3 regions of the Mesorhizobium sp. WSM4904 genome follow, and region 3 is predicted to be linked to each of the others. Evidence: predicted binding sites of a transcription regulator. Region 3 holds the regulator's gene; each other region holds the start of a gene.
What was found. Region 3 encodes LexA, which represses DNA repair genes until DNA is damaged. Its sites were predicted from a motif close to TGTTCNNNNTGTGTTCNG; they were not measured.
Positions count from the first base shown of each region.

Region 1: a site for LexA is predicted at 2,661-2,678, ahead of QAZ47_RS03545 (YifB family Mg chelatase-like AAA ATPase). Genes of this name have one in related genera too.
Region 2: a site for LexA is predicted at 5,865-5,882, ahead of QAZ47_RS25870 (ATP-dependent helicase). Genes of this name have one in related genera too.

Region 1 covers NZ_CP121354.1:750,884-758,683, reverse strand. The annotation lists gene QAZ47_RS03555 (DUF308 domain-containing protein) at 1-267, shown strand, start outside; gene QAZ47_RS03550 (TetR/AcrR family transcriptional regulator) at 399-986, shown strand; gene QAZ47_RS03545 (YifB family Mg chelatase-like AAA ATPase) at 1,038-2,567, opposite strand; gene QAZ47_RS03540 (cyclic nucleotide-gated potassium channel) at 2,753-3,814, opposite strand; gene gshB (glutathione synthase) at 4,137-5,078, opposite strand; gene QAZ47_RS03530 (GtrA family protein) at 5,158-5,532, opposite strand; gene QAZ47_RS03525 (glycosyltransferase) at 5,532-6,542, opposite strand; gene QAZ47_RS03520 (GtrA family protein) at 6,666-7,800, shown strand, end outside.
Region 2 covers NZ_CP121354.1:5,329,332-5,337,131, reverse strand. The annotation lists gene QAZ47_RS25905 (hypothetical protein) at 255-713, shown strand; gene QAZ47_RS25900 (GGDEF domain-containing protein) at 974-1,759, shown strand; gene QAZ47_RS25895 (hypothetical protein) at 1,791-1,919, opposite strand; gene QAZ47_RS25890 (hypothetical protein) at 1,913-2,203, opposite strand; gene QAZ47_RS25885 (DUF982 domain-containing protein) at 2,534-2,836, opposite strand; gene QAZ47_RS25880 (hypothetical protein) at 2,971-3,156, opposite strand; gene QAZ47_RS25875 (hypothetical protein) at 3,221-3,532, opposite strand; gene QAZ47_RS25870 (ATP-dependent helicase) at 3,769-5,850, opposite strand; gene QAZ47_RS25865 (hypothetical protein) at 6,095-6,250, opposite strand; gene QAZ47_RS25860 (hypothetical protein) at 6,378-6,551, shown strand; gene QAZ47_RS25855 (LysR substrate-binding domain-containing protein) at 6,904-7,800, opposite strand, start outside.
Region 3 covers NZ_CP121354.1:4,278,887-4,286,686, reverse strand. The annotation lists gene QAZ47_RS20545 (peptidyl-prolyl cis-trans isomerase) at 1-350, shown strand, start outside; gene trpD (anthranilate phosphoribosyltransferase) at 347-1,357, shown strand; gene trpC (indole-3-glycerol phosphate synthase TrpC) at 1,362-2,174, shown strand; gene moaC (cyclic pyranopterin monophosphate synthase MoaC) at 2,177-2,671, shown strand; gene glp (gephyrin-like molybdotransferase Glp) at 2,674-3,879, shown strand; gene lexA (transcriptional repressor LexA) at 3,996-4,730, shown strand; gene QAZ47_RS20515 (ComEC/Rec2 family competence protein) at 4,714-7,176, opposite strand; gene gltX (glutamate--tRNA ligase) at 7,278-7,800, shown strand, end outside.

The DNA.
Region 1 (7,800 bases), 3.1 Mb from region 3:
GTCTGGGCCGTCGTCTCCGGCGCGCTTCAGCTGCTGACCGCGGTGCGCCGCTGGAAAATCAACGGCGCCCAATGGGCGATGATCCTGAGCGGCGCCCAATCGGCGCTGGCGGGCTTGTTCTTCGTAAAGATGGCGTCGGGCATGGAGGCCATTGGCATCGCCAATGTTGCGCCCTATGCCGCTTTCGGCGCCTTCTACTTCCTCGTGTCCGCCGTGTGGCTGTCGGTCGGCGGCGCCCTTCGCAAGTCGCCGCGGGCCGTGAGTTGAGGTTTTCTCCGCCGGACGTTAGAGCAGTTCATCGTTTCACGGAAACGCTGAACTGCTCCACCATTTGTTTTTACGCAATTTCGGACGGACAACCGCTATACACTTTTCCTGGAATTGCTCTTGGCATGTCTATGAACAAGCCCTCGAACACTGCCGATGGCATCCTGGCCGCCGCGCGAAGCTTCATCGTCGCCGGCGGCTATAACGGGTTCAGCTACGCCGATATCGCCGAGGTAATCGGTATCCGCAAGGCCAGCATCCACCATCATTTCCCCAGCAAGGTCGACCTGGTGCAAACCCTGGTCAGGCGCTACCTGGAGGATGCCGTCACAGGCATGGCGGAGCTTGAGCGCAACGTGCCTGAGCCGCCTGAATTGCTTCGAACCTACGCCGGCTTCTGGGCTCGCTGCATTGAGGACGCGAGCCGGCCGTTCTGCGTCTGCGCACTGCTCGCTAGCGAGCTTCCGGCCCTTCCGCCCGAGGTTGCCGTGGAAGTCCGGGCGTATTTTCAGTTTCTCTCGGGTTGGCTGACCGGCGTCATCGAGCGCGGCGCCGCGCAAGGCACACTGGCAATTTCCGCCGTGCCGCGCGTCGAGGCGGAGGCCTTCATGGCGACCGTTCACGGGGCGATGCTTTCCGCGCGAGCCTATGGCGATACAGCGGCTTTCGCCACGATCATGGCGCCGACACTACAGAAGCTGATCCCCGAGGCCGGTTGAAGAGGAACTCGGGGCGGAGAAACGGACCGGGCCTCCTTGCAGGTTCCTTGATTACGCTGCCTGCGCCATCCGCTCCGCGCTCATCCGGTAGGAAATCGCCTCGGCGAGATGGATGCGGCCCACGGTTTCGCTGGCGTCGAGGTCGGCCAGCGTGCGTGCCACTTTGAGCACGCGATGATAGGCCCGCGCCGAGAAAGCGAGCTTCTCGCTGGCGTCCTTGAGCAGCGTCAGCCCGGCCGCGTCGGGCTTGGCGATTTCCTCGATGATCGCAGGCGGGCAATGCGCGTTGGTGGTCACGGACGCGCCCAGGCTCTCGAGCCGCTCGCGCTGCAGGGTCCGGGCGCGGGCCACGCGCTGCGCCACCGCCGCGCTCGTCTCGGCGCGGTCGGGCCGGATCAGGTCGCTCGCCGAGACCGCCGGCACTTCGATCCGAAGATCGATGCGGTCGAGCAGCGGGCCGGAAATGCGCGCCTGGTATTCGGTGCGGCAGCGCTCGCCGCGCAGGCAGCGATAGCCGGGTTCGCCCGACATGCCGCAGCGGCATGGGTTCATCGCCGCCACCAGCTGGATGCGCGCCGGGTAGGTGACGCGGTGGTTGGCGCGCGCGATCACGCAGTCGCCGGTCTCCAGCGGCTGGCGCAGCGCGTCCAGCGTCTGCGGCGTGAATTCCGGGAACTCGTCGAGGAAAAGCACGCCGTGATGGGCGAGCGACACCTCGCCCGGCCGCGCCCGCAAGCCGCCGCCCACCATCGCCGCCATCGAGGCCGAATGATGCGGGGCGCGGAACGGCCGCCGATCCGTCAGCTTACCTTCGCCGAGCTCGCCGGCGACGGAAGCGATCATCGAGACTTCGAGCAATTCCTTCGGCGCCAGCGGCGGCAGGATCGAGGGCAGGCGCTGCGCCAGCATCGACTTGCCGGAGCCTGGAGGGCCGACCATAAGGAGGTTGTGACCGCCGGCGGCCGCCACCTCCAGCGCCCGCTTGGCGCTTTCCTGGCCCTTGATGTCGGCGAGGTCCGGCAGGTCGCGCGCCGCGACCTGGATGCCGGCCTCTGGCCGCGACAGCACCTGCGTGCCGCGAAAATGATTGGCGACGGCGATCAGGCTGCGCGGCGCCAGTATGTCGAAATCCTTGCCGGCCCAGGCTGCCTCCGGCCCGCAGGCGAAGGGGCAGATCAGGCCTTTGCTTTCGGCATTGGCGCCGATCGCCGCCGGCAGCGCGCCGGCCACCGCCGTGATGGTGCCGTCGAGCGACAGCTCGCCGAGCACGACATAGCCGGCCAGCATGTCGCCGGGAATGGCGCCGAGTGCTGCCATCAATCCAAGCGCGATCGGCAGGTCGTAATGGCTGCCTTCCTTGGGCAGGTCCGCCGGCGCAAGGTTCACCGTCACCTTCTTCGACGGCATCGACAGGCCCGACGCATGGAGCGCCGCCTGCACGCGCTCGCGGCTCTCGGCCACCGCCTTGTCCGGCAGCCCGACGATCTGCATGCCGACCTTGCCAGGTGCTACCATCACCTGGACATCGACCGGCACGGCCTCGATGCCCTGGAAAGCCACCGTGCGAACCCGCGCCACCATCTTTACCGAGCCCCCGATACAGACTCGCGCGCGGCTTTGCGATCAAGCCGCGAGCGAAGTCGGGTTAGACAACCACAGATTTGCGCAGCGCGCAAGAACATTACGGGAACACAAGGGCGGGCGCCGCCCAGCGACGATCCTGGGGCCGAGGTGATACGCAATCCGGCGCTGCGCAGCTGGTACGGTCAAGCCATCGGTGCGGCGCCGCGCCGTTCGAGCGCGGTCTTGCGGATGACTTCCGCGATCTCCGGGCTGCTGCTGCACAGCATCTGGAAATCCGCCGAGTGCAGCGACAGCAACGAAACCGCCGTTGTGGCGCTGACGGTCGCCATGCGCGGTTCGCCGGTGATCAGCGCCATCTCGCCGAAAAAGGCGCCAGGGCCAAGCTCCACCGGCTTCGGTGTCGCGACGCTGACGCGCCCCTCCACGACGAAGAACATCCGATCACCAGGCTCGCCACTGCGGCAGATCACGGCGCCCGCCGGCACGATGCGAGGTCGTAGCGCGCGCACGATCTCGACCAGCGCGGCCGGGCCGAGCCTCTGAAACAACGGCACGGCGGCGACCAATTGCCAATTGCGGACGAAATCCCCGCGACGGACTTCTTGAGCGAAGCCGGTGGCCAGAATGCCAGCCCAGAGCGCGAAGATGCCGATGCCGCTCATCATGACCAGCCCGGCAAGGACGCGTCCGGCGAAGCTTTGCGGAATGGCGTCGCCATAGCCGGTGGTGGACAGCGTGACCACAGCCCACCACATCGCCTGGGGAATGCTGCCGAACTTTTCCGGTTGGATGTCGCGCTCGATGACATAGGCCGCGAGCGCGACACCGAACAGAACGACGCCGAAGACGGTGGTGACGCCGATCAGGTTTCGCGCTTCGTTGGTCAGAACCCTGCCCAGCAGCGGAAAGAAAGTCGAGTCGCGCAGCGGCTTCAGCAGCCAGACGGCACAATAGAGGCTCCAGTCGGGCCCGCCGACGAGCAGAAATGCGACGAGTGGAACCAAGACCGCGAGCACATCGATGGCGATTGTCGGCGTCCGAACGTCTCCCGCCCGGCGCTTGAGCAGCGTCGCTGCCATCTGCAGAAGATAGGCGCCCCAAATGACCGCGAGCACGGCAGCCAGAGCCAGTCTGCCAGATCCGGACATGTCCGGTATCGTGAGCGCAGCCACCGCCAGAAGCCCGGGCGCGGCCAGCACCGCGTTGAGCGGCATGTAGAGTCTTGAGGAAGACAGTACCGACATTCTTTGCCCACTAGCCGCGACTGCCCTCCAAAATAGATGCCTTCGAGGCAAGCGCAAAGGTGCTTGCTGTCGCTGCGAAACGATCCGAATGTATGAAGCCGGTCCTCAAGACGGATGACGGAACCCGCGAGGCGTCCACGCAGGGCGCGCCCTGCACGATATCGCCCAGGCCACGACGCCTGGGTGCAAGGCAAGGAGCGCTTCGTCTGTATCGGGGGTGATGAGCGCCGAGCAGCACGTCAGGCCGGCTGAGAGCAACTTCAGCGCGAAGCAGGTCTCCGTCAGATAGCGCTGTTCGCCGTTTCGTGAACCGGAGGCGCTGCTATCGCCTTTTGTCTTCCACGCAATCCCAGAACAGGCTGGCGATGTCGGCTCCACCGAAACGCTGCACTTCGCGAATGCCGGTCGGCGAGGTCACGTTGATCTCGGTCATCCAGTCGCCGATCACGTCGATGCCGACGAGGATGAAGCCGCGTTCCCTGAGCGCTGGGCCGATGCGGGCGCAGATCTCGCGCTCGCGCTCCGTCAGCTCGGTCTTCTCGGCGCGGCCGCCGACATGCATGTTGGAGCGCGAGTCGTGCTCGGCCGGCACGCGGTTGATGGCGCCCACGGGCTCGCCGTCGATCAGGATGATGCGCTTGTCGCCCTTGCGTACATCCTTGAGGTAGCGCTGCACGATATAGGGCTCGCGGAACAGCTGGCCGAACATTTCGAGCAGCGAGGCAAGGTTGCGGTCGGCCTCCTGCAGATGGAAGATGCCGGCGCCGCCATTGCCGTAGAGCGGCTTGACGATGATGTCGCCGAACTCCCTGCGGAAGGCGGCCACTTCCCGGGGGTCCTTGGTGATCAGCGTCTCCGGCATCAGCTCCGGAAATTCGGTGACGAAGATCTTTTCCGGGCTGTTGCGCACCCAGGCCGGGTCGTTGACCACCAGCGTCTTCGGATGGATGCGTTCCAGGATATGCGTGGTGGTGATGTAGTTCATGTCGAAGGGCGGATCCTGCCTGAGCAGCACCACGTCCATCTCCGACAGATCCGTGCGCACCGGCTCGCCCAGCGAATAGTGGTTGCCCTTCTCGTCGCGCACCTGCATCTCCTCGACGCGCGCGAACACCTTGCCGCCCAGCATCGACAGTCGATCGGGCGTGTAGTGGAAGAGCTTGTGGCCGCGCCGCTGCGCTTCCAGCGACAGCGCGAAGCTCGTGTCGCCGACGATCGACACGGTGGAGACATGGTCCATCTGGACGGCGATCTTCAGCGGCATCTGCAGTCTCCGGTGAGCTCTGCCGCCGATATAAGGAAATCGGCGGCGTCTGCCAATCGTGCTCGCTTGGTGCAGAAGCTCAGCGGTCGAAGACCAGTCGGGAATAGCCGAGGAAGGACAGCGCCATGGCGACGATCGAGGCGACCGCCAGCGCCGCTAGCGGCGGCAGGGCCGGCAGCGCGAACAGGAAGGCGCAATAGACGAGATAGTTGACGATGCTGGTGGCGACACCGACGCCGCCATAGCGCACGCCCTCCTGCGCGATGCCCCGGCTCGACGGCGCGAAGGTCAGGTGCCGGTTGAACTGCCAGGTGACGGTGAGCGCAAAGCCGATCGAAAGCACGCGCGCCGCCAGCGGCCCGAGCGGCGTGACGGCAAGCAGCAGCCAGAGCGCGACCGCGTCGGCGACGAAGCCGATGCCGCCGGCAAGGACGAAGCGGGTAAGCCGGCCCATCAGGCCGCCCGCGAGGCCTTGCCTGCCTCACCCTTAAGCGGTGCCTGCCCGTTGGCGCCTGCGCGGCGCTCGCCGCGGCCGGAGGGGATCGAAAGATAGAAGATGCGCTTCTGCTCGGCCCGGCCGCGCGACACGGAATCGAGGATCAGCCCGGTCACCATCGACAGCATGGACAAGAGCAGCATGCCGACCGACAGCACCCAGGTCGGCATGCGCGGCACCAGCCCCGTCTCGGCGAACTCGATCAGCACCGGTATCATCAGGCCGATGCTGGCCGCCAGGAAGAACAGGGCGAATGTGCCGAAGAAGCGCAGCGGCTGCGTCTCCTTCATCAGCATGGCGAACATCCACAGAATCCTGGCGCCGTCGTGGAAGGTCGACAGCTTCGACGAAGAACCTTCCGGGCGGCGGCCGTAGTCGAGCGCCATCTCGCTCACCGGCAGCTTGAGCTGCGAGGCATGGACCGACATTTCGGTCTCGATCTCGAAGCCGCCGGAAACCGCCGGGAAGCTCTTGACGAAGCGCCGCGAAAAGACCCGGTAGCCGGAAAAGATGTCGGTGAAATCGGCGCCGAACAGGCCCTTGTAGAGCCGGTTGAAGATGCGGTTGCCGAAGGCGTGGCCGGAGCGGCCGGCGTCGTCGGTCACGCCGCGCCTGGTGCCCACCACCATGTCGGAGCGCTCCGTCTGCAGGACGTTGATCAGCTGCGGCGCATCCTCCGGCGCATAGGTGCCGTCGCCGTCGGCCATCACATAGATGTCGGCCTCGATGTCGGCGAACATGCGGCGCACGACATTGCCCTTGCCCTGCCGCGGTTCGCGCACGACGATCGCGCCGGCGGCGCGGGCCTTGAGCGCGGTCAGGTCCTTGGAATTGTTGTCGTAGACATAGATCGACGCTGACGGCAGGGTCTCGCGGAAACGCCGCACGACCTCGCCGATCGTCAGCTCCTCATTGTAGCAAGGCAGCAGCACGGCGATCGCCGGTTCGTTGCGGACTTCGTGCGGCATGTCTGTCTCCGGTGCCCGGCTTGAGCCCTCCGGCCGCGCCAATGCCGGCATCTCAGGGCCGCTTTACTATTTATTGAAGCCGTTAAGGCTAGGTTTAAGCCTCTAGCTCCAAAGGCCTCGACCATGAGCGCAGCCAAGGACGGCGCCGCCACCTGGAAGTTCGATTTCATGCTGGCGTTACTGGCAACGCTGGCTGCCTTCGCGTTCAACGCATGGATGGGCTTCAGCGCGCTGGCCGATGTCGACAACGACAATCTGATGCGGCTGGTCGAGGTTCGCGATCTGCTCAACGGCCAGGGCTGGTTCGACCTGCACCAGTACAGGATGGGCCTCGAGGGCGGCTTCGTCATGCACTGGTCCAGGCTGGTCGACACACCGATCGCCGCCATCATTCTGGCCGCCTCCGCGCTGACCGGCAGCAGGCCTCTCGCGGAGGAGATCGCGCAGGTGCTCTGGCCGACGCTGCTGTTCTGCTCGGCGCTGTTCTTCACCATCCGCGCGGCGCGCGCATTCGCCGGCCGCAGCGCTGTCTTGCCTTCCGTCATCGTCGGCGCTGCCGGCTATCAGTTCCTCGGCATCTATTCGCCGGGCGCGCTCGACCACCATAATGTCCAGCTGATGCTGACCATGGCGAGCCTCGCTTTGCTGCTCGAGGCCCCGGTCCACCGGGCGGCAGCGCTGTTTTCCGGCCTCTGCGCGGCGCTGACGCTCGCCGTCGGCATGGAAACCGTTCCCTATGTCGCCACCATCGGCGTCTGCGTATCGCTGCTTTTCGTCGCCGACGCGAGCGGCGAGCGCGGGATCGCCAGGGATTTCGGTTTAGGCTTCGCCGGCGTATCGAGTCTTGTCTTCCTCGCCACCGTCCCGGCCTCGGCATGGGGCGAGGCGCAATGCGACGCCTTCTCGACCGTGCAGTTCGTTGTCGCCGCCATCGCCGGCGTCGGGCTTTCGGCCATCGCTTCGGTCGAATTCACCGCGCGAAGCCGGTGGCACCGTCTGTTGTCGCTCGCCATGCTGGCCGTGGCCGTCGGCCTGGTCACGCTCGCGCTGTTCCCGCAATGCCTGGCCTCGCCTTATGCCGACCTCGATCCGCGCCTCAAGGAGTTGTGGCTGGACCACATCAGCGAAGCCCAGTCGCTGTTCGCGCTGATTGTCGATACGCCGGCGCTGGTGGCGGCGCGCTACGCGACGCCGCTGGTGGCGATCGTCCTGATGGCGCGGCGTTTCGGTCGCGGCGGTTGGCGCCGTCAGGACAGTC
Region 2 (7,800 bases), 1.1 Mb from region 3:
GCGGGCCTTGCCGCGCGCGAGCCATGCGACGCTGCTTGTCGCGCCCTGCCGCGGCAGGTCCTGATCGTTGATGAGGTTCAAACATTAAGGAAAACTCGTATATCATTTTGAAACAACGAATTTTTCCCTGAAAGGATGGAACCCTGACGGGTTCCGTTCGTAATACCTTCGTTCCCTTTCGCACAGGCATGCGCACGGACACGGTGCTCCGACGATGCGGTGCGGAAAAAATTGTGGCAACGAAGGAGAATGCCATGAATGGTATCGTAGAGAAAATCGCCGGCATGTTGGTCGGCGGCATCGCCATTCTCGTCGTGCCGGCACATGCTGATGGTCTCGACATCGGCTTTGGCATCGATAACAGCGGCACCGGTAGCTCGGGCGGCTTAACCATCGGCACGGGGAGCTCGAGCGGTCTCGGCACGGGCTTTGGCAGCAATATCGGCGGCGTCGGCGTGGGTAGCATCGGCGGCCTCAACGTCGGTACGGGCACCTCGATCGGCGGCACCACGGGCACGACCGCCGGCACTTCGTTCGGCGCCACGGGTGGCGTCGGCGGCACCGTGGGTGGCTCCGGCAGCCTCAACACCGGCACGGGCACCTCGATCGGCGGCTCCACGGGTACCACCACTGGTTCCGGCATGTTCGGTGGAACCGGTGGCCTCAGCGGTAGCGGTACCTTGGGCGGTTCGGGCGGCACGACCGCGCCCTAAAGCAATCGGGAAAGCGCCCGGCGGCTTTCCGTCCGCAACTGCTTGAAACAAATCCCATCAAAGCGGAAAGCGCTCCGACATGATCTCCGACCGCGCGGTTTGCAGCAGGAAAGCCCGCCACGGTGGCGGGCTTTCTGGAACCGCGCCGCATCTAACCGAGCTTGGCTGCCGGTTAACCAAGCCCGCATTGAAGCTAATGTATTAGGACTTCGTTTGCGCTCGCGCTGCACAATAAGGCAGTTGCAGTGGGAGCAAATGCCATGCGCATCGATTTGTCCCCCACCAGTTGGGGCAGGGTCGTGGCCGTCACCGTCGCCGGTACCGCCTTCTTCATTGCTGTCGCCTTCTTTGTCGATTCCTTCAACTTTCCCTCGCTGTCGCCCGACGCGCTGCTCTGGGCCAAGCTGACCGACCTGTTCCTGCCGCTTGTCCTTGGCGGTTCCTTCCTTTTCTTCCTGATGTGGAAGATGCGCCAGCTGGCGATGGCCCAGAAGGAGCTCAGCATCGTCGCCGCGACCGACAGCCTGACGGCGGTCTTCAACCGCGGCGCCTTCTCGATGCTGGTCGAGGCTTATCTCGAGCAGGCGCGCAGCCATGACGTCGCCGATGCCGGCGCGCTGCTGATCGTCGATGCCGACCATTTCAAGTCGATCAACGACCGTCTCGGCCACGATTGCGGCGACCAGGCGCTAAAGCTGATCGCCAGGACGATCCAGGGTCAGCTCCACGGCGCCGACATCGTCGGGCGCATCGGCGGCGAGGAATTCGCGGTCTTCCTTCCGGGCGCCGACGCGACGCGCTCTTTCCTGGTCGCGGAATCGATCAGGCTGCGCATCCGCGAGGCCGAGTTCGCGCCCGGCGGCCAGCCATGCCCGCTCTCGGTCAGCATCGGCGGCATCGCCTTCAGCGGGCCTACCACCTATCACGCCATGTTCCAGGTCGCCGACAGGCATCTCTACAGGGCGAAGTCGAACGGACGCGACCAGGTGAGCTTCGAAAGCCCGCGCAGCGGGCTTCCGGACGACGTCGCCGGTACGTTTCATTGATCGGCTCTGCGCTGCAGAGATCGGAGAGCTGTCACTGGTGGCTGCGGTTGAGCAGCGGCCTGTGCTGACGGGTCAGCTGGCGCTCGACGTCGAGATAGGGTCGGATAAGGCCCGCCGCCGTCAATGCCGGTTCCGGCTGGTGGACGACTGCCGTCAGCATGCATGCGCCGTGAGCAGGCCAAGCCACTTCAGCGCTTCCCATTTCGGCGTCGCGCCGCCATGCCCGGCCAGGCTCCGGTAGCCGGGATAGGAGAGCAGCTGTTTGCCGACCGGCGCACGCGAAGCGCCGATCCTGACCGGCTTGCCGTCGGCGGTTATCCAGGCATAGACGGCCTCACCGAGCTCGCACGCCGCCGGGTCGGTTATCGCGACCCGGATCGACGGCTTGTCCCGGCCGAGCCTCATTTCCGCTGCCGGCTTGAACTGGTCGCGATCGAGCAACATCCGCCCCCCTGCTGCATGTCTGCAAACCTGCATGGGGGAGGCGAACGTTCTGTGCGGTGTTTCACGCAGCCGCCCGTTCTATGCGATGTTTCACGCAACACCGGAAAAGTTTCGCGAAATCCGGCGGCGGGCATGCATGTCGGAAGGCCGGATCGAACGACAAAACCCGCCCGAGAACCATCAGGCGGGTCCCGTCTAAAGCATGTCTCCCGAAAGTGGGACCCGGTTTCGGGTCAAAGACATGCGTAAAATCAAAACCAAAGCGCATGGAGCGAATCCGAGGGATCGCGACGCGCTTTAGGCCTCCATAGGCCGCACCGCGCACTGATCTCAGGCGGCGAAGCCACTCTGGCCGCGCGCGACCGGCTTCACCGAGACGGTCGGCTGGTCCGACGGCCACAGGATCCCGGCGGTTACCGCGAAGGTGATCAGCGCGTCGCGCGCCGACTCGGCGGAGATTTCGCCGGCCCGCGCGGCCGCGCAAGCCTTCACCGCGGCACCGTAGCTCAGCCGCCGGCGCGACGGCGGGAATTCGGTCAGGAACTCGTGCATGCCTGACAGCGAGGCGATCATGCGCTTGTGGCCGGCGCCGACACTGACCGCGACCGGGGTGAAGAACATCCTGTCGTGCATTTAGACCTCTCGAATGGGCGGAGGTGGCGGGGCTGCCAGCCTCGGTCTTGGGGTGGGACGCCACTCAACGCGCCTTGCGGCAGGAGGGTTCCTCGGGCCAGGGATCTTTTCGCGCCTGCCAAAAAGAGCGGCCATCACGGGCCGGAGCCGGCGGTGATTGCCACTTCTGCTGGGGGTTGCGGCACGTGGTAGTGCGCCGACAGCACCAGCAGAAGGATCGCAACTCCGGCGAACAATATCGCGACAATGTTGACGAAAAGCTGGCCGGCCAGCTCACCCAGCCGTTGCCGCCAGTTCGTCGCCGATGGAATTAAGCGCATTTCTCACCTGTCCTCGGCGGTGCCGCTTCGAAGCCCGCGTCACACGTCGGCGGTAGGCCCGGCCTTACCGGTACCAGCCTCGGTGGAGGCCGCAGCTCGAGACTCGCTTCAAGACCCAATGGCCGTGATGCCAGCGCTTGTGCACCCTGACCATGCAGTCGTGACGGTGGCCGTAACGATATCCGTCGCGCATCTCGTACCGGCCTCTGTAGCGCCAGTCGTCGCTGCGCATATGGTGGCGGCGCCAGTAATAGTCGTCATTGTACCTGCCCATGCCGTCATCGGTGGTGATGGTCAGGCTCGTCGCCTGGGTCGGAATCGTTGCCGGCGCCATGGCGGCCACGCCAAGCATGGCGGCTAGAATGAGGTTCTTCATTGCTGCCTCCTTGCATTAGATTTTCCTAACGGAAACCCTTTCCCGGGTGAAAAGTTCCACGGCGAAGGCGCAAGCCGGTCGCCGTCCTGGCGTTCTGGTGCAGAGCGGCGTCCGCGACATTTCTGGGCGGACGGCCTGAAGCGCGTCGCGATCTTTCAGATTCGCTCCTTACGCTTAGGTTTTGATTTTACGCATGTCTTTGTCCCGAAACCGGTTCCCACTTCGGGGGACATGCTTTATTTCCACATGCCGCGCATGCGCGCGCCGAGGTCGACCTTGACGCCTGGACGCTGGCGCGGGTCGTCCTTGATGGCGGCGCTAGCCCACGACGTCTGCTCGAAGGCGGAAAGCATCGTGGCTGGGATGAAGCGGGTGCGCGAGGCATAGACATGGCGGTCGCCGCGCGCCGGCTGGTTGTGCGGGTAGAAGCGCTGCGGCACCACCAGGTGCAGGCTGTCCTTGGCCCGCGTCATCGCCACATAGAGCAGCCGGCGTTCCTCCTCGATGTCTTCCTTGGTGCCGACGCCGAGATCGGCCGGGATACAGCCGTCGACGGTGTTGAGCACAAGCACGTTCTTCCATTCCTGGCCCTTGGCCGAATGGATGGTCGACAGGATGAGGTAGTCCTCGTCGCGATGCGGCGGGCCGGCCTGGTCGCTGGTGGCGTCGGGCGGGTCGAGTGTCAGCTCGGTCAGGAAGCGCTCGCGCGAGGGATAGCCCGATGCGATCTGCTCGAGCTGCAAGAGGTCTGCCCGGCGCGTGATCGCATCCTCATGGATGCGCTCCAGATGCGGCTCGTACCAGAGCCTGACCCGCTCGAGATCAGCCGGCCATCTCGGCCCTGCGCGCAGCCCGCTGTAGATGTCGAGGAACACCGGCCAGTCTTGCGCTGCGCGCTGCGGCGGCCGGAAGCGGGCAAGGCCCAGCGTCTCGTCCAGCGAGGTCGCCATCGCCTCGACGATCTGCGAGGCGGCCGAAGGCCCGATGCCCGGCATAAGCTGCAGCACGCGGAAGCCGGCGACGCGGTCGCGCGGGTTCTCCGCGAAGCGCAGCATCGCCAGCATGTCCTTGACATGAGCGGCGTCGAGGAATTTCAGCCCGCCGAACTTCACGAAGGGGATGTTGCGGCGCGTGAGCTCCACTTCCAGCGGCCCGCTGTGATGCGAGGCGCGGAAGAGCACCGCCTGCGCCTTCAGCGCCGTGCCGGCCTCGCGCTCGGCAAGGATCGCCTGGCAGACATAGTTGGCCTGCTCGGCTTCGTCGCGCACGCTCACCAGTTGCGGCTTGTGGGAGGATCGGCGCTCGGTCCAGAGGTTCTTGGTGAAGCGCTCGCTCGCCTCGCCGATCACCTTGTTGGCGGCGGCAAGGATCGTCTCGGTCGAGCGGTAGTTGCGCTCCAGCATGACGATCTCGGCGCCTTGCGCGAATTGTTTTGGGAAATCGAGGATGTTGCGCACTTCTGCCGCGCGGAAGGAATAGATCGACTGCGCGTCGTCGCCCACCACGGTGAGCCCCGCGCCGTCCGGCTTGAGCGCCAGGAGGATCGAGGCCTGCAGCCGGTTGGTGTCCTGATATTCGTCGACCAGCACATGGTCGAAGCGCGAGGAAAGATGCGCGGCGATCTCGGGCTCGGCCGCCATCTGCGCCCAGTAGAGCAAAAGGTCGTCGTAATCGAGCACGTTCTGCGCCTGCTTGGCCTCGACATAACGGGCGAACAACTCCTTCAATTGTTCTGCCCACCCCGCGCACCAGGGAAAGGCCGAACCCAGCACTTCGCCGAGAGGCGCCTGCGCGTTCACAGCCCGAGAATAGATCTGCAGGCAGGTGCTTTTTGTGGGAAAGCGGCTTTCGGTCTTGGAAAGGCCGAGCTCATGCCGGGCGAGGTTCATCAGGTCGGCGGAATCCTCGCGGTCGTGGATGGTGAAGGCGGGATCGAGGCCGATCTGCTCGGCATAGTCGCGGAGCAGCCTTGCGCCGATGCCATGAAAGGTGCCGGCCCAGGCGAGCGCATCGGCGATGATGGCGGCGTCGCGCCCCAGCACCTCGCCGGCGATGCGCTCGACGCGCTTGGCCATCTCGGCCGCGGCGCGGCGAGAAAAGGTCATCAGCAGGATGCGCCGAGGATCGGCGCCCTTGACGATGAGGTGCGCGACGCGATGCGCCAGCGTGTTGGTCTTGCCGGATCCGGCGCCGGCGATCACCAGCAGGGGCGCCGCCACCTTGCCGTCGCCATGCACCACCGCCAGCCGTTGCTCGTCATTGAGCCGGGCAAGATAGGCGGGCGCTTCGAAGGACGAATCACGGGCGGCGATGTTCATCGCCCATCAAGCATCGTTTCCGCTTTGTTCGCAACGGGGTTGAGGTGTCGAGTGCGTTCGCAATTGGCGAAGGCCGGAGTGACGGCCAATCTCACCCCCTTGTGGGGAGATGTCGCCGAAGGCGACAGAGGGGGCCGCCTCGCGTAGGGCGCCAGCGCCTTTCGCGACGAGAGACAACGCTGGCGATTTACGTGAGACGACCCCTTCTGGCCGCCTCGCGGCCATCTCCCCTCGATGCTGGAGATTACCTTTTAGGCTCCACCCCCATCGCCGCGGACTGCCGCCGCAGCTTACGCCGTTCGTCCGGCGGCGCGGCATCTCCGGACATCTCCTCGATGATCCGCATCGTGACGCGGTAAGTTGTGTAGGCGAACAGGCCGACGAGCAGCAGACGGATCATGACCATCTCCTCGCGTGTTGTCGAAATTCAACCGGAGACCAGCGGGTTGGTTCCCCAACCGCCACGCAACCAAACCGCCACCGCCCCGTTTGCCTCAGAGAAAAGGGGCGAACGAGAGGAGGTCGTCATGATGAAGCTTCCTGTGCTGCTGGCTCTTGCGGCAGGGCTCGCGCTCGCCGCCTGCGACAACAGCGTGCCGCCCACCAAGGCGCCTGCCGACCAGAACCCGCAGATCGACAAGAACCCGGTTCCGAAATCGACCACCGGCGGCGACCAGCCCGGCACGCCGCCGAAGCAGTGATGGCGCCGAAGCGGGCAGGAATACTCTGCCGGAACGGGCGGGCGGTGATCGGGAAATGATCCTGCCGCCACAGAAGAAGGCCGGCGCTGCTTGGGAGGAAGCTGGAAAGCGCCGGCCAAGCGGGAAATCAGGCCCGCCGCAAGACAAACCATAGCTGAGTCTTGCCGCTGGGTCAGGAGCACGGCTTTCAAGGCTTGAGGAAATCCGCCTGGAATTCTTGTGATTGTGTGGAATCTACAACAGCTGAGGTCACCAACAACACTGGCGAGGCTATGCCTTTAATTTAATGTGGCCCATCATAGTTTCATCTGCGTCTGATCGGCTGGAGGGCTTGAAGACAGGGTAGCTCGCCTCACGCCATCGCCGCCCTGGCCAGCGGCATGCCGGCGATCTCAATGTCCAGCTGGCGCTGCGTCAGCGCCGCCTCGGCCATGATCCACTGCTTGAACAGCTCCACCTTGCGCGCGCCGAGCGCCTTGACGGGGCTGACGAAATACCAGCCGGCGCTGTTGGGATGGTGGACCGCGAAGGGCGCCACCAGCCGTTCGGCGCGGATGTCGCTTGCCATATAGGCGCGGTTGGCAACGGCAAAGCCCATGCCGGCATTGGCCGCCTCGTAGGACATCATGCAGGAATCGAAATAGATGCTCCTGGTCTCGCCGAGCACGAAGCTTGCGCCGGCAAAACCCAACCATGACTGCCAGTTCTGGGTGCAGGTGTCGGAGTGGAGCAGGGTGAAGTGCCTGAGGTCCTCGGGCGTCACCCTGGACAGCGGCTTGTCGCCCAGCACCTGGTGGAACAGCTTGCGGCTGCACACCGGCGTCAGGTCCTCCTTGAACAGCAGCTCGGATTTGAGGCCGGGGAAGTTGCCGTCGCCATAGCGGATCTCGAAGTCGTATTCGGAGGTCGCGAATTCATGCGTGGCGTAGGAGGTCGAGACCCGCATCTCGATATCCGGATACTGCTGCTGGAAGCTGGCAAGCCGCGGAAACAGCCAGCGCGCGGCGAAGGTCGGCAGCACGCAGATCTTCAGCACATGCGCCTGCGATTGTCCGGTCGCCTCCATGCTGGCCGCCACGATCCGCTCCAGCGCCTCGCGCACCCGCGCCACATAGGTCTCGCCTTCCGGGGTCAGCGACACCGCATTGCCGCCGCGCTGGAAGATCTTGAAGCGCAGCTGGTCCTCCAGGCTTTTGACCCGCTGGCTGACGGCGGAAGCGGTGATGAACTGCTCTTCGCCGGCGCGCGT
Region 3 (7,800 bases):
TCGACGTCATCGCGGGCGAGCTGAAGCTCGAGAAGCAGACCAAGCGCGGCCTGAAGCGCGAAGCCGACGATGCCGATTTCGGCAAGGAAGGTGCTGCGGCCATGTTCGGCGTCGGCGAAGGCGGCACGGGTCTGATCCCCTCGCCCACCGGCGACGGCCAGATCCTGTTCAAGGTCGCCGAAGTCTTCGAACCGGCTGGCGCCGATGGCAGCTCGGTTCCCGACGATACGCAGAAATCCTTCAGCGCCGGCATGTCCGACGACCTGCTCGACCAGCTGGTGGCGCAGTTGCAGTCGCAGTATGACGTTCGCATCGATCCGGCCGCCGTTTCGCAAGCACAGACACGATGAGCGCTCTCAAGACACACATAGCCAAGGTCGCCACCGGCACCGCACTCTCCTTCGAGGAAGCGCGCGAGGCCTTCGACATCATCATGTCGGGCGACGCGACGCCGGGCCAGATCGGCGGCTTCCTGATGGCGCTGCGCGTGCGCGGCGAGGCGGTGAGCGAGATTTCCGGGGCCGTCGCCACGATGCGCGCCAAGATGCTGCGCGTCGAAGCCCCACTTGGCGCCATCGACATCGTCGGCACCGGCGGCGACAACTCGCACAGCGTCAACATCTCGACCGCTTCTGCCTTCGTCATCGCGGCGGCAGGGGTTCCGGTCGCCAAGCACGGCAATCGCGGCCTGTCCTCGCTGACCGGTTCCGCCGACGTACTGACGGCGCTCGGCGTCAAGATCGACATTTCGCCGGAGACGATCGGCCGTTGCATCCATGAGGCCGGCGTCGGCTTCATGTTCGCGCCTGCGCATCATCCGGCGATGAAGCATGTCGGCCCGATCCGGGGCGAGCTCGGCACGCGTACCATCTTCAACCTGCTCGGACCGCTGTCCAATCCGGCCGGCGTCAGCCGACAGATGGTCGGTGTCTTCCTGCCGGAATGGATCATACCGGTTGCCGAGACGCTGAAGGCGCTTGGCGCCGAGCATGCCTGGGTCGTGCATGGCGACGGTTACGACGAGATCACCACCACCGGCGAAACGCAGGTTGCCGAGCTTGCCGGTGGCGAGATCCGCACCTTCACGCTTACCCCGGAGGCAGTCGGACTGAAGCGCCATACCAAGGAAGAGCTGCGTGGCGGCGACGCGGCCTACAATGCCAAGGCATTACGCGATATGCTGGGCGGCGCCGCCGGCGCCTATCGCGACACCGTGCTGATGAATGCCGGTGCCGGCTTGGTGGTGGCCGGCAAGGCGACGACGCTCGCCGACGGCATTGAAGCCGCCGCGCAAGCCATCGACAGCGGCCGGGCCCTCACGGTGCTCGACAAGCTCGTCGAGATTTCGAACGGTTAGAACCTTGTCCGATATCCTGCGCAAGATCGAAACCTACAAGCGCGAAGAGATCGCCGCGGCGAAGCTCAACGTGCCGCTTGCCGATATCAAGGCCAAAGCGAAGGACATGGAGCCGCCGCGCGGCTTCCTCGCCGCGCTCGAGGCCAAACGCAAGGCCGGCGGCTTTGCGCTGATCGCCGAAATCAAGAAGGCGAGCCCCTCCAAGGGGCTGATCCGCGCCGACTTCGACCCGCCGGCGCTCGCCAGGGCCTATCAGCGAGGTGGAGCGGCCTGCCTTTCGGTGCTGACCGACGCCCCGTCCTTCCAGGGTGCGCCTAGCTTCCTGACCGCCGCGCGCGCCGCCGTCGGCCTGCCCGCTTTGCGCAAGGATTTTCTCTTCGATCCATACCAGGTTTATGAAGCCCGCGCCTGGGGCGCGGATGCCATCCTCATCATCATGGCAAGCGTCGACGACGCTTTAGCCAGCGAGCTCGAAGCGACGGCTTTCGAGCTCGGCATGGACGCGCTGGTCGAGGTGCATGACGAAAAGGAGATGGAGCGCGCGCTTCGCCTCTCGTCGCGGCTGATCGGCATCAACAACCGCGATCTGAGGACCTTCGAGACCAGCCTCGACATTTCCGAGCGGCTTGCAGCGATGGTGCCGGCCGGTCGGCTGCTCGTCAGCGAAAGCGGCATCTTCACTCATCAGGATTGCCGCCGGCTGGAGAAGAGCGGGATCGGTACCTTCCTCGTCGGCGAGAGCCTGATGCGGCAGGCCGATGTGGCTGCCGCGACCGAGCTTCTGCTGACGGGCAAGGCGCCGGCCGAGGCCCTTTGAGGATGCCTGCCCTCACCCATCTCGGCGCCAAGGGCGAAGCCAACATGGTCGATGTCGGCGACAAGGCCGAGACGACACGCACGGCGATCGCCGAGGGCTTCGTCTCGATGCGAGCGGAAACGCTGGAGATGATCCTGGCCGGCGACGCCAAGAAGGGCGACGTGCTGGGCACGGCGCGCATCGCCGGCATCATGGCGGCCAAGAAGACGCATGAGCTCGTCCCGCTCTGCCATCCGCTGCTCCTGACCAAGGTCGCCGTCGATATCGAGCCCGACCGCGCCCTCCCCGGCCTGAAGGTCACTGCGCTTGCCCGCGTCACCGGCAAGACCGGCGTGGAGATGGAGGCGCTGACTGCGGCGTCGATCGCCTGCCTCACCATCTACGACATGGCCAAGGCGGCGGACCGCGCCATGGTTATCTCCGGCATCAGGCTGGTCGAGAAGACCGGCGGCAAGTCGGGCGACTACAAGTCCGTCAAATCCGGGGCGAGTTCCTGACGATGGCGCTGGTTCCGGTCGCCGAAGCGCTCGAGCGCTTGTTGGATGGCGCAACCGCAATGCCGGGCGAAAACGTGCCGCTGGCCGATGCGGCCGGCCGGGTGCTCGCCGAACCGGTGGTGGCGCTGCGCACCCAGCCGCCCTTCAACGCTTCGGCCATGGACGGCTATGCCGCCCGCGCTGTCGACGTGACCTCCGTGCCGGCGCGGCTTTCCGTGATCGGCGTGGCGCCCGCCGGGCGCGGTTTTATCGGCTCCGTCGGCAAGGGTAAGGCGGTGCGCATCTTCACCGGCGCACCGCTACCTGAAGGCGCCGACACCGTCGTCATCCAGGAAAATGTTCGCGACCTCGGCGGCGGCCGCATCGAAGTGACCGAGCCGACGGCGGAAGCTCGCAACGTCCGTCGCCGTGGGCTCGACTTCGGCCAGGGTGATGTAGTTCTAGAAAAAGGCCGCCTGCTCGATCCGGCAGCGCTATCGCTGGCGGCCTCCGCCAATCATCCGAGCCTCAACGTGGTGCGTCGGCCGATTGTGGCCATCATCGCCACGGGCGACGAGTTGCTGCCGCCCGGAAGCACGCTCGGCCCCGACCAGATCATCTCGTCCAACGCCTATGGCGTAGCGGCGACGGCGCAATCGGTCGGTGCCCGCGCTCTCGACCTCGGTATCGCCGCCGACCGGCAGGATGCGATTTCGGCGCTGGTCAAGAAAGCGGTCGCGGTCGGCGCCGATGTCATCGTCACCCTCGGCGGCGCCTCGGTCGGTGATCATGATTTGATCCACGACGTGCTGACCGGCGAAGGCATGCAGCTCGATTTCTGGAAGATCGCCATGCGCCCCGGCAAGCCGCTGATGTTTGGCCGGCTTGGCAAAATCCGCTGCATCGGCCTGCCCGGCAATCCGGTGGCGAGTCTTGTCTGCTCGCAATTGTTCCTGAAGCCGCTCCTGGCGCGTCTTGGCGGCCGCAGCTACCGCCAGGATATCCGGACCGCGCGGTTGGCTTCCGCGATGCACGCCAACGATCTCAGGCAGGACTATGTGCGGGCAGTCGTACGTGAGGATGCCGGACAGTTGATCGCGACACCGTTCAGCATCCAGGATTCCTCCATGCTGAGGATGCTCGCCGACGCCAACGGCCTGATCGTGCGCGAGCCCTTCGCCCCGGCTGCGGAAGCCGGCGACGAATGCAGCGTTCTGATGTTACGCTGAACAAAACGTCAACAGATTCACTAAACTTTAAACGGTTGCGGAACACAACTGGAACAGATAGTGTTTGTTCTGGGTTTGTTTTTCTGATTCTGGTTCCAAAACCCATGGGGGCCGCCATGCTGACGCGCAAACAACATGAACTGCTGATGTTCATCCATGAACGGCTCAAGGAAAGCGGCATTCCGCCGTCTTTCGACGAGATGAAGGAAGCGCTCGACCTCGCTTCGAAGTCGGGCATCCACCGTTTGATCACGGCACTGGAGGAGCGCGGCTTTATTCGCCGGCTGCCGAACCGCGCACGCGCTCTTGAGGTGCTGCGCCTGCCCGATTCGATCGCGCCCGGCCTGAATGCGGCGAGAAAATTCTCGCCGAGCGTCATCCAAGGCGGTCAAGGCAATCTCGGCCGGCAGATCAAGCCAGCGGCGCCCTCCCGCACACCGACGCCCAGCAATGACGACGACGCCGTTTCGGCCGTGTCCATCCCGGTGATGGGTCGCATTGCCGCCGGTGTGCCGATCGACGCCATCCAGCACCAGACGCATTCGATCACAGTTCCGCCGGACATGATCGCAGGCGGCGAGCACTACGCGCTTGAGGTCAAGGGCGATTCGATGATCGAAGCCGGCATCTTCGACGGCGACACGGTGATCATCCGCAATGCTAACACAGCGAGCCCGGGCGAGATCGTGGTGGCGCTGGTGGACGACGAGGAAGCGACGCTGAAACGCTTCCGCCGCAAGGGCGCCTCGATTGCGCTCGAGGCCGCCAACCCGGCCTATGAGACCCGCATCTTCGGACCGGACAGGGTCAAGGTGCAGGGCAAGCTGGTCGGGCTCATTCGTCGCTACTGAGTGGCGGCGGCTTGGTCTGTGGCTTCTCAGGCCGCTCGTATGGCGCTAGCCCCCTCGCCTCGCGCGAGTAGCGCCGCTGTTCGTGCCAGGGGCGATAGGGCTTTTCGACGGCGTATTGAATGGCGGCTCGCGCCGTTGCCGACTGTGGGTCGAAGTAGACGGCGGCGCTGCCGTCGCGCGCAAGCTGCCGCTTGGTGACGACGAGGATGCGTGGATCGCGGCAAGGGTTGTAGGCCGTGGCGTCGTTGATGACGATGAGGTCGGCGAAGCCGCAGGCCGGCCTGGCGCTATCGCGGTTTTCCGCCAAGGCGACGATTGCACCGGACGGATGCCGGCCAATGCAGAGATCGCCAGTGCAGTAAAAGGGGGATCCCGCCGGCAGGTCGACCGGGTCGGCGATGTCGAATGCGCCTTTCGCGAATGTTTCCGGCGGCACGATCGTTTCGGCCCTCAGCGCACGTTTCCAATTGTCGGTGGTGAACTCGTTGGAGCGGGCGCGATTGACGGCGAGCTCGCCACCGCCGATCGGCATCGCCACCAGATGCGCGTCCTCGGAGATCAGCAGGTCCGGCGTGCGCACTTGCGGGACCGCCAGTAGTGCGGCCAGCGCGAAGGGCACTGCCGCCAGCCTGAGCCAGGTGGTGGCCATGGTTGCTATCACCAGCGCGATTGTCGCGAGCAGCACCGACTGGATCGAGATCAGCCCCACGGCATCGACCGGCGACCGCTCCGAAATCCAGGCCGAAATCGCGATCATCGCCGTCAGGCCCTTGCCCATCAAATAGAGGAAAGGTCCGTCGAAGCCGAACGGCATCATGACCGCGCTGGCGACGGCAAGGAACATCACGACGGTGACGATCGGCATGATCGCCAGATTGGCCAGCAGGCTGAGCGGCGAGACGCGCTGGAAGTGCCAGATGGCAAACAGCGCCGTAGCGCTTCCGGCAATGATAGACGTTATGGCGGCGCCGCCCGCTCCGACCGCAAGCTTGTGCGACAGGAACCGCAGGAACGACCGCTTCGCCGGCGGCGCTTTCGACTTGCCGGCGCGGTAGTCGGCCCATCCGGCATAGGCGCCGACAAGGGCCGCGGTCGCGGCGAACGACATCTGGAAGCTCGGACCAACCACTTCGTGCGGTGACACCATGATGACGGCAATGGCCGAAATCGCCAGGTTGCGCATCGTCAACGCCGCACGGTCGAAGAGCACGGCGACCAGCATGACGGCGAGCATGATGAAGCTTCGTTCGGCGGCGACCACCACGCCGGAGATGACGAGGTAAGCAGCGATCGACACCAGCGCGACCGCTGCGGCATATTTCTTCACCGGCCGGCGTGACGAGAAATCCGGAAGCAGCGCGAAGACGCCGCGCAGCAAAAGCATGACCGTGCCGGCGACCAGCGCCATGTGCAGCCCGGAAATCGAGATGATGTGGTAGATGCCGGTCCGCCGCATCGCCTCGTTGATGTCCTCGGGAATGCCCGCGCGAACGCCGACGATCAGCGCCGCGGCAATCTCGCCTTCGGGTCCGCCGACGGTGCTTCTGATGTGATCGGCAATCGTCTCGCGCGCATTCTCGATCGCCCAGGCGATGCTCGCCTGGGCGGGAGGGTCGCTTGCCGGAATGACTTTCGGATCGCCGAGGAAAAATCCACTGGCACCGATGCCGGAGAAATAGCTGTCGAAGGAAAAATCATAACTTTCGGGGCGAACCGGTCCGGTCGGCGGCAGGAGCCGTGCATAGCCCGTCACCAGCGATCCAGCCTTGACGTTAGGCGGAATCCCGCGCGCCGAGAGCCTGACGCGATCCGGCGCGTAGCGCAGTTTTGGCTGCGCGGTCGAGACGAGGTCGATGGTCAGCCGCACCCGGCCATTGGCCATCTCCTCGGCGACGACAACGCGACCCGTCAGCCGCGTCTGTATCTCGGAGCCGAGCATCGGCGTTGCGGCCCGCCATGTCTCGACCTTCGCGGCGACAAAGCCCAGCGCGCAAAACAGCGCCGCCATGAAGATAAGATGCGTCTTCGGCCAAGAGCGGGAAACCGCCGCGCAGACGGCCATCAGCGCCACCGCCGCCAGCGGCCGGTAGAGATCCGGCTCGCTGTTCAAGGAGAAATAGAGGATTACGCCGGCGGCAAGGAACACCGGCACCAGCAGGAAACCAACGCCGCGGTCGAGTTCGGTGGTGGCGGCTTCGGCGACGCTTCGGCGAAGCACGGAAAAAGAGGTACGGCGGAACTGCCTGCGGATCCGATCGATAGTCGCCGGCTGAAGCGGCTGCAGCGAGGCATCACCGCCCGGCGGCAAGATCTCCGCAGCCGGGCGCGGCGCCGGAACCGAAACCGGCGTTGCTTCGGCAGGCGCGGTGCCGGCAAACAGCAGGCGCTCGCTGACGCCGGCCGTCGTCCCCTCGCCCTTCTCCGCACTCCGGCCACGTCCAGCCATCGGGTCTGCCCCTTGCGCCCCAGACCTCCTATGCTACATGAACGCCGACCGCGCGAAAGTCCGCGCAATCACGCCTGCTTCAGTGCCACCCTGAGAGTTCCATGTCCGACAAGGTCGTCACCCGTTTTGCCCCCTCGCCCACCGGCTACCTGCATATCGGCGGCGCGCGCACGGCGCTGTTCAATTGGCTCTACGCCAAGCACACGGGCGGCACGATGCTGCTGCGCATCGAGGACACCGATCGCGAGCGCTCTACCGAGGCGGCGACGGCCGCCATCCTTGACGGGCTGACTTGGCTCGGTCTCTCATGGGACGGCGAGGCCGTATCGCAGTTCGAGCGCGCGCCGCGCCACCGCGAGGTGGCCGAGGAGCTCGTGCGCCTGGGCAAGGCCTATTACAGCTACGAGACGCCTGCCGAGTTGGAGGCGATGCGCGAGGCAGCGCGAGCCAAGGGCCTGCCGCCGCGCTACAACGGGCAGTGGCGCGACCGCGACCCGTCCGAGGCGCCTCCCGGCGTCAAGGGCGCCATCCGCATCAAGGCGCCGACCGAGGGCGAGACCGTCGTGCACGACCGCGTGCAGGGCGAGGTGCGCTTCCCGAACAAGGACCTCGACGACTTCATCA